Regions from separate parts of the Neobacillus sp. DFD-2R genome, predicted to be linked through region 1. Evidence: riboswitches for the same ligand, from Rfam matches in the RefSeq annotation. Region 1 holds a riboswitch; the other holds the start of a gene.

Region 1 (5,029 bases):
GTTGGCAAACTTATAGCCGTTTTCCTTCATTTGCAAATTAAAGTAAGGAATCGTTTGGAAATAGTTTGCATCTATTTGGTTTGTAGCAAGAGCCTTGTTTGGCAAAATATAATCTTGGAATGTTACAATTTTTAAATTAATGCCTTTTTCCTTTAAAATTGGCTGTGCTTGCTTTAAAATCTCAGCATGCGGAACGTTGGAAGCTCCAACCGTTAATGTTACTTCTTTGTTACTCCCTTGCGATTTATCAGTTGATGATGATGAACCGCATGCGGCTAATACTAGTGCGAGTGATAAAGCTAAAACTAAACTTAACCATCTTTTCATGATAAACTCTCCTTTTTATCTTTTATCTATTTTAGAAGTGATTAAATCACCAATAAACTGAACGATAAATACAATAACTAAAATAATAACGGTTGCAACAATTGTAACGTCGTTTTGATTTCGCTGGAAGCCTTCAAGATAAGCCAGGTTTCCAAGACCGCCAGCGCCGATTACTCCGGCCATTGCTGTGTAACCAATAAGTGCAATCGACGTAACTGTGATTCCAGAAACAAGGGCTGGCATCGATTCCGGAAGAAGCACCTTCCAAATAATCGTACTTGTGGTTGCTCCCATTGATTTAGCAGCTTCAATAACCCCTTTATCAATTTCTCTAAGGCCAATCTCCACCATTCTTGCATAAAACGGTGCGGCTCCTATAATCAATGCCGGCAATGCTGCATTTTCCCCAATCATAGATCCTACTAATAACATTGTTAACGGGATTAATAGCACAATTAAAATAATAAACGGAATGGACCGAAAAATATTAACAAAAGCACTGATTACTGTATTAACCGGCTTATTTTCCCACATATTTCCTTTCGTTGTAAGGAATAGCAATAAACCAAGAATAATACCTAAAATAAAGGTCGCCAAAACTGAAATACCAGTCATATAAAGGGTTTGTACAGTGGCCTCCCACATTGCCTGCCAATCAATATCCTTGAAATAACCATTACCCATTTGAAACCACCTCCACTCCAACCTGCTGCGTTCGAATGAAGTCGACGGCTTTATTGACTTCTGCACTGTCACCATCAAGATGAATAAAGAGGGTACCATATGAACCACTTTGGGTTTGTGAAATTTTGCCCTGCAAAATATTTACCGTAACTTTATAGTGCCGGATGAGGTTGGTTATTACTGGCTGTTCGGCCGATTCTCCAATAAAGGTCAACTGTACAACCTGTCCTGAATGGTAGCGCTCAAGCAAATGCTCTGCCGTTTCTTTTGTTTCTTCCGGCTCTGTCACCTGCTGAACAAATCGTTTCGTGATTGGCTGCTGCGGGTTTTTAAACACATCTAAAACCGATCCGAGTTCTACGATTTTCCCGCCTTCCATTACTGCAACGCGATGGCAAATTTTCCTTATAACATGCATTTCGTGGGTTATCAAGACAATTGTTAGTCCAAGCCGTTTGTTAATATCCACTAACAATTCCAAAATCGAATCCGTCGTTTGCGGATCAAGTGCAGAGGTTGCTTCATCACAAAGTAAAACCTTAGGATTATTAGCCAGCGCTCTGGCAATCCCCACTCGTTGCTTTTGACCGCCGCTTAGCTGTGACGGATAGGCATTTTCCCTTCCCTCTAAGCCGACCAGTTTAATAAGCTCATTAACCTTTTTAGTCCGCTCCGGACCTTTAACACCGGCAATTTCCAATGGGAAAGCGATATTTTCTCTTACAGTCCTTGACCAAAGTAAATTAAAATGTTGAAAAATCATACTAATTTCTTGGCGTGCTTTTCGTAAGTCCCTGCCTTTAATCCTAGAAATCACCCGTCCCGCTACTGTTATGGAACCTTCAGTCGGAAGCTCCAGCCCGTTTAACATTCGAATTAACGTACTCTTTCCTGCTCCGCTATATCCAATTACCCCGAAAATTTCACCTTCATTGATTTCCAGGTTCACATCATCTACCGCTTTTAGCTGCCCCTGTTTAGAAGGATAAAACTTTTGGACATTTTTGATTGATATCATTGGCTCACCTACTTTTTACTCAATTTACCTGGAATTTCATCATAATTCCAAAAATTCCGACCGCTTTTCATCACTTAAATATAGGTTTTGACTATTTAAAGTAAAACATTCTATTATTTTAGAAAAATAAAAAGCCTTTCTGCACAGGCAGAAAGGCATTATTAAAATAGTCCTTTCTCCCATCTCCCAAAGCAAATGCTTTGTGTGAATTGGCACCATTTCAATAAAAATTGACGGTTGCCGGGCTTCATAGGGCACATCCCTCCACCTCTCTCGATAAGAGCTTTTCGCATCTATATTCAATTAACACATTAAATGATTTAAGCAATTATTTTATTACAAAAGCTATCGTAACATGGATAAAAAGAGGTGTCAACGAAATCTTCTACATTTTTCGCACTATTCTTCTTGGGGAATTTTGGGTATCTTCAGTAAACCTGTGCTCTTTAAATGATTTGATCAAGCTCTTCTCCTACTTTTGTTAAATAAAAAATAGATTCCAGCATTAAAATAGTTCGAAACGGGGCCGTTACCTTTAGTTGGCCACTCTTTACGAGGAAGCGTAATTTCTCCTTCCCTCCAAGCAATTGTTTGATTGCAACTGCGTCTCCATCAATCTTACATGAAAGGAATTTCTCCCTGATATCATGAAGCCATGAAAATTCTCCGTTTATTAAAGCAATAGGGACCGTTTCAGGGCCGCAAACAAAATGAATCATTAATTTATCTGTACTTTGTATTAATTGAAGAACATGCTTCCGCTCATTAATAGTCTGAAGAAAGGTTTGAATCGTGTCGATCATATCCACCACTCCAGTCTCTTTGGCTTATACTTTTATATTCAGCAAATGGACTTGATTTCCTTTTATATTTGTTCGACAAAAAAAACAGACACCATTTTAGCATCTGTTTTACAATAACTGTTCTTTTATTTTCTCCAACAAATATGGAACGGAATGAACCGCATAAACCATTTCTAACACTTCGCCGTTCTTAACAAACAGTAAACAAGGAACACTTTCGACAGCGAAGCCTTTAGCAAAATCAGGGTAGTAGTTTAAGTTCATTTTACCTATCTCAACATTGACCATTTCCCTGATTATTTCGAGCATCCTGGAGGCGACCTGACATGTCCCGCATAAAGGTGTATAAAAATAAACGATTCCAGGCGATTTACTTTCAATAAATGATACTAACTCTTCTCTTGTCCATTCTTTCATCTTTGAAGGCTCAACAATTCTCTAAATATTGGGTATGAACGTCGATATTCGCACTTAAGAGAACAGTAGCAAGGTGTTTTACCGGAGCTGTCGCTACCTCCCGATACATCCGATCAATATATAAGTGCTCTGCATGGGGGAACTCCCGTTTAAACTGCTTGCGGAGCTTTTCGCCTGCTTCGTCCGCATCTACAAGAATATAGACCTCTTTGTCCTCAAGGAAATCGATCAATTCATCTAATTTTGTGATACTGATCGTTCCATTTGTACAGATGATTTCAACAGGTTCCTTTACAATACTCTTTACCTTTTTTTTATCTGACTTACCTTCGACAATAAGAACTTTGTCAACATACGAATCATTCATATTCGATCACCTATGAAAAGAAGTTGTTTGTTTTCTGTTAACATATTCCAAAATTTCAATAACGTGTGCCTTCTTATTTGTATGTTAACTATATCATTATTGTTTTTTTAAGAATAGGGATTTGCTTGTTATCGGATTTGTTATATCCCATTAAACTTTTTAGCTTTATCACATTTTATTAAAGCATGCCCTATAATAGGACAAGAAAAAGTGGTAAATACAAGAAAAGCGGAAGCGCCCGTTAAGCGACGTATGGACTGAAGAGCTCCGAACGAGATAAAGGAAACACGGAGAGCGGAGCGATTCGATGTTGACTTATCGTAAGGAGGAGCACGAAGTACACTAGTCGCTGGGCGCTGGAGCTGGACAATTCTCCGGGAATATAAAAAGCACCTTGAAAACAGGTGCTTTTTGAATTCGTATTTAGTCTTCTTTAATCATTTCTTCATATTGCTCAGCAGTCATTAATTTATCCAATTCGCTGCTGTCAGATACTTCAATAACAATCATCCATGCTTTTTCATATGGAGATTCGTTTACAAACTCAGGGCTGTCACTTAATTCTTCGTTAACTTCGACAACCTTTCCGCTAACAGGAGCATAAAGCTCGGAAACCGTTTTAACAGATTCAACACTGCCAAATGGCTCGTCTGCAGTTACTTCATCGCCCACTTCCGGAAGCTCAACAAATACGATATCTCCTAGTTCGTGCTGTGCAAAGTGAGTAATTCCAACACGCACTTTTTCTCCTTCAGCTTTTACCCATTCATGTTCCTCTGAATACCGTAAATCCTGTGGTGTAGCCATAAAAAAATCCCTCCATAAATTTAATAAAAATCTATCATCGATAAAATCGATTACCCATATGTAAGAAGTTGAAGCGCAGTGTGATTAAAGCTCTACAGCCACTTTTCCTCGTACTCAGCTTCTTTAAAGCCCACTGTTACTTTTTCACCATCCGTTAAAATCGGTCTCTTTATTAACATTCCGTCTGATGCAAGTAAGTCGAGGAGCTCATCATCTGTAGCTGACTTCATTTTATCCTTTATACCTAATTCACGGTATTTTAAACCGCTCGTATTAAAGAATTTTTTTAAATCCAAGCCGCTTTTTTGATAAAATTCCTTTAATTCCTCACGTGAGGGGGGATTCTCAACAATATGTATATCTTTGTAGGAAAGATGATGAGCATCCAGCCATTTCTTTGCATTTCGACATGTTCCGCATTTTGGATACCAGTAAAAAGTCAGAGACATCTGTTTCACCTACCAATCAGTAACGTTACCTATCAAATGAATAGTATCATATCAATGTCGAAATTCCTAACAGGAGGACACGACAAAAATAACGTTCATTAGAAAACTTTCGACTCCATTTGCAAAAATCCTTCTCGTTTTCCTAATTATTTTTCTA
Region 2 (5,029 bases), 310 kb from region 1:
TGCTGTAAACAGAAAAATAGTTGAGGACCTAACTAAGTGGATGAAAAGTCAAATCAAAAGATGATAAAATAAAAGAAATAAACAAGCAGAGGAGTGTTTAAGAATGGGTATGCCCCTTGAGTTAAATACAATGATTGTGACAAAGGGAAGAGAAAAAAGAGTTGAAGAAAATCTGTTCCTTCTTGAAAAAGAGGGATATAGACTTTATCCGATTGAGATTCCTATTGATGTAAGAAAAACGATGGACAGTGATTCGAATGGAACAGCATTAATCAAAAAAGTGGAGTGGCAAAAGAACAGCACGACCCTGACATATCAATTAATTTCATTGAATTCAACCAATTAAGCAGGGCCCTTATGCCTCTGCGTTATTAGAAAAACCCCCATCATTGTCATTGATGGGGGTTTTAAGTCATTAAAACTCTACTTAGGCAATTGGACCGCCTTTTTCTTCAATATCCGCTGAAACGTTTGTGAACTTTTTAAAGTTTTCACGGAATTTTTCGGCAAGCTCTTTGGCTTTCTTTTCATATGTTTCAGCATCTGCCCAGGTTTTAATCGGCTGAAGCACTTCATCAGGAACACCGGCAATGTGCAGCGGGATATTTAAACCGAAAATATCGTCTCTTACTGTTTCAACATTGTTGAGTTCCCCTTCAAGTGCGGCTTGGACCATTGCTCTTGTAAAGGAGAGCTTCATGCGGTTACCGACACCATATTCTCCCCCGGTCCATCCTGTATTAACGAGGAAGACATTGGCATTATGTTCGAGAATTTTTTCACCAAGCATTTCCGCATACCGTGTCGCAGGCAAAGGTAAGAACGGAGCACCAAAGCAGGTTGAGAAGGTTGCCTGTGGTGAAGTAATTCCACGTTCTGTCCCGGCAAGCTTGGATGTATAACCACTTAAGAAGTGATACATCGCTTGTTCCTTGGTTAATTTAGCAATTGGCGGCAACACTCCGAATGCGTCAGCTGTTAAAAAGACGATTGTGTTTGGATGGCCCGCAATACTTGGCAGCACAATATTATCAATTGCATCAATTGGGTAAGCTGCACGAGTATTTTCTGTTAATGTGCCATCATCATAATCAGCAATTCTTGATTCTTGATTAATAGTTACATTTTCTAAAACTGTACCGAAGCGAATTGCGTCAAAAATTTGCGGCTCTTTCTCACGGGAAAGATTAATGCATTTTGCATAGCATCCGCCTTCAATGTTAAAAACGCCGTTTGACGACCAACCGTGCTCGTCATCGCCAATTAGCCGGCGATTAGGATCGGCAGATAATGTTGTTTTTCCTGTACCTGAAAGACCAAAGAACAGGGCTACATCACCTTCTTGACCTACATTGGCAGAACAGTGCATCGATAAAATATTATTTTCAGGTAACAAATAATTCATCACGGAAAAAATTGATTTTTTCATTTCACCAGCATATTCTGTGCCGCCAATTAACACAGTCCTGCGTTCAAAGGAAATAATAATAAACGTTTCTGAGTTGGTGCCGTCTACAGCAGGATTTGCTTTAAAGTTTGGAGCGGAAATAACAGTGAATCCAGCGTTATGTGCCAATAATTCGTCTTCGTTTGGGCGAATAAACAATTGATGGACGAATAAATTATGCCATGCGAACTCATTAATCACCTGAATTGGCAATTGTGATTTTTTATCGGCGCCTGCAAAGCCTTTAAAAACAAAAATTTCGTTTTTCTGTTTTAAATAGTCTACTACCTTATTATAGAGGTTGTTGAATGCTTCTTCTGATATCGGCTGATTTGCTCCCCAGGCAATTTTATCTTTTGTGGAATCTTCCGCCACAATAAATTTGTCTTGAGGAGATCTTCCTGTGTATTTACCTGTGGCTACACGAATGGCTCCTGTAGAGGTTAATGTGCCTTCATTGCGACTTAAAATTTTTTCAACTAATTGCGGTACAGATAATTGCACTTGAACATGATTTTCTTTTAATAATTCATTTAATTCATTCGGAGTGTGAACAGAATTCATCTGAGGGAACCTTCCTTTACCATTTTTTTAAATGTGATAACACTTCGAAAATAGTATAACACATTTAATTTAATAGTCTATACTAATTAATGAAATTAGATTGTATTTTATACTATATTCGTAAAAGGGATGAATAGTTAATAAAAATAATTATTTTAAAAAAATGTTCAATAATGAAATTTCCTTTAATGTTTTTTTTTCGGCATCACTAAAAATTAATCTTTTTTAAAGGCTATTTTCGCATAGATTGTTGTTTTTCGTATAAGTTTATCAACCCGTATAATTAGAAGCTTCGTGGCATCTTTTCGTAAGAACATTTGTGAAAATTGCCTAGAAACTTAGTAAATGAACTTTATTAAGTTTCAAAAGCAACAAAGTTTACGAAAAGAGCCTTTTTAAAAGAAGGATAAAATTGTATTTCGAAAACGGTGTTATATCCCATTTTTCCTTAAATTTTATAAAAAAATTCATTGACATTGTTCGATAATGTGCGGTATGATTATTCATTGAACGGATACTCTCTTATCCCGAGCTGGTGGAGGGACAGGCCCTATGAAACCCAGCAACCTGCTACATGAGAAAATGACCTCTTTTCAGGTCTTTTTCCTAGCGAAGGTGCTAATCTGACGCAAGGCTTTGACCTTGAACGATAAGAGTGAAAGGCCCGGAACAACCTTTCCTCACAATGGTAAGGTTTTTTGTTTTGTATAAGTCCTTTTATGATAAGAGTTAGGAATAAGGTTTTAGTTTATTCCCTTCTAATAAAAATCCTTTGTTTATTTCATACTATAAAGGGAATGAGTTCCGTATCAAAGTACGAGGTTCAAGAAGTATTCCTGTAACCTTTTAAAACCTCGATAATCTCATAATATAGGAGGAATTCAGTTGTCAACAAAACGTCGTTTGTTCACTTCTGAATCAGTAACTGAAGGTCATCCTGATAAAATCTGTGACCAAATTTCTGATTCCATTTTAGACGCAATTTTAGCGAAGGATGCTAATGCTCGTGTTGCCGCAGAAACTTCAGTAACTACAGGACTTGTTCTTGTAGCGGGTGAAATCACTACTTCTACTTACGTGGATATTCCAAAAATTGTTCGTGAAACGATTAAAAGTATCGGTTACAATCGTGCTAAATATGGCTTTGACTCCGAGACGTGTGCCGTTTTAACATCTATTGATGAACAGTCTCCGGATATTGCCATGGGTGTTGATCAGGCACTTGAAGCCCGTGAAGGTCAAATGTCTGATGAACAAATCGAAGCAATTGGGGCAGGAGACCAAGGTTTAATGTTTGGTTTCGCTTGTAATGAAACAAAAGAGCTAATGCCTTTACCAATTTCCTTAGCACACAAGCTTGCTCGCCGTTTAACAGAGGTTCGCAAAGAAGAGATTCTTCCTTATCTCCGTCCGGATGGAAAAACGCAAGTAACAGTTGAATATGATGAAAACGACAAACCTGTTCGTATTGATACGATTGTTATTTCAACCCAGCATCATCCTGAAATCACATTAGAGCAAATTCAACGTAATTTAAAAGAATATGTTATCAATCCGGTTGTTCCACAGGAACTAATCGATGAAAACACAAAATATTTTATTAATCCAACAGGTCGATTTGTAATTGGTGGACCTCAAGGGGATGCAGGCTTAACAGGCCGTAAAATCATCGTTGATACGTACGGTGGTTATGCACGTCATGGCGGAGGTGCGTTCTCCGGTAAGGATCCAACGAAAGTTGACCGTTCTGCAGCCTATGCAGCACGTTATGTAGCTAAAAATATTGTAGCAGCAGGGCTTGCTGAGAAATGTGAAGTACAGCTTGCATATGCAATCGGGGTAGCACGTCCGGTTTCTATTTCTGTTGATACTTTCGGTACAGGCAAAGTTAGCGAAGATGTTTTGGTTGATCTAGTAAGTGAAAACTTTGACCTTCGCCCGGCAGGAATCATTAATATGTTGAACCTTCGCCGTCCAATTTATAAACAAACAGCAGCGTACGGACACTTTGGACGTACAGATGTTGATCTGCCTTGGGAACGTACTGATAAAGCAAATCAATTGCGTGAACAAGCAGAAAATCGCTAAATAAAACTCGCGACTGACAATATAATTAGTAGTATATTTAAAGAGTGAAATCGCAAAGATTTCACTCTTTTATTTTTGTTGATTACCAGTTGAAGAATATTTCCCTAACTATTGACAAACAAACTACATGTAACTATAATGAATACATGTAATCGTTATAGTTACATTTAGTTAACGCCGTTACATTAATATGAATTATATAGGAGGACTCTAAATGAAAATTGGAATTATTGGTGCCAGTGGTAAGGCAGGAAAGCTTATTCTAAAAGAAGCGATAGAAAGAGGGCATAAAGTTACAGCAATTGTTAGAGATTCATCAAAGGTTCAAAATGAACATGTTGCAGTTCTGGAAAAAAACGTTTTTGACTTAAAATCAGAGGATTTAAAAAGTTTTGATGTAGTCGTAAATGCATTTAATGCACGTGGGCAAGAACACCAGCATGTAGAGGCTGGTAAAGTATTAATTGAAGCACTTAAAGGTGCTCCACAGACAAGATTAGTCGTTGTTGGCGGAGCAGGAAGTTTATTTGTAGATGAGGAAAAAACAGTACGGCTATTAGAAACTCCGGATTTTCCTGCTGTCTATTTTCCTACTGCGTCAAACATGATGAAAAACCTTGAAGAACTACAAAACACAAGCGGAATTCAATGGACGTATATTAGCCCTGCAGCATTCTTTAATCCGGAAGGTAAACGAACAGGTAGTTACCAAAAAGGAAAAGACCAATTAATCTTAAATTCAAAAGGTGAAAGCTATATCAGCTACGCCGATTATGCAATCGCCTTTTTAGATGAAATTGAAAATCCACAACATAAAAACGAACGTTTTTCTGTCGTTGGCGAAGCAGAGTAAAAAAAGTATCTTAATGTATTTGAATAGCTTACCAGTAGATCATTTACTATTTGGGAGTATTGGTTCACTCGATGAAG

Evidence for each region. Region 1 has a riboswitch for S-adenosylmethionine ahead of AC3ANV_RS04305 (methionine ABC transporter ATP-binding protein). Riboswitches for the same ligand answer to the same signal wherever they lie in the genome.
Region 2: linked by a shared signal. The riboswitch ahead of metK (methionine adenosyltransferase) and the one ahead of AC3ANV_RS04305 (methionine ABC transporter ATP-binding protein) in region 1 are both predicted to bind S-adenosylmethionine.

What each region holds. Positions count from the first base shown of each region.
Region 1 covers NZ_CM173228.1:901,790-906,818, reverse strand. The annotation lists gene AC3ANV_RS04315 (MetQ/NlpA family ABC transporter substrate-binding protein) at 1-327, opposite strand, end outside; gene AC3ANV_RS04310 (methionine ABC transporter permease) at 343-1,011, opposite strand; gene AC3ANV_RS04305 (methionine ABC transporter ATP-binding protein) at 1,004-2,029, opposite strand; SAM riboswitch class I at 2,206-2,312, opposite strand; gene AC3ANV_RS04300 (hypothetical protein) at 2,476-2,832, opposite strand; gene AC3ANV_RS04295 (thioredoxin family protein) at 2,941-3,249, opposite strand; gene AC3ANV_RS04290 (toprim domain-containing protein) at 3,260-3,616, opposite strand; gene gcvH (glycine cleavage system protein GcvH) at 4,040-4,423, opposite strand; gene AC3ANV_RS04280 (arsenate reductase family protein) at 4,516-4,872, opposite strand.
Region 2 covers NZ_CM173228.1:1,210,197-1,215,225, forward strand. The annotation lists gene AC3ANV_RS05805 (alpha/beta hydrolase family protein) at 1-64, shown strand, start outside; gene AC3ANV_RS05810 (DUF2584 domain-containing protein) at 104-346, shown strand; gene pckA (phosphoenolpyruvate carboxykinase (ATP)) at 428-2,011, opposite strand; SAM riboswitch class I at 2,531-2,667, shown strand; gene metK (methionine adenosyltransferase) at 2,897-4,099, shown strand; gene AC3ANV_RS05825 (NAD(P)-dependent oxidoreductase) at 4,314-4,952, shown strand.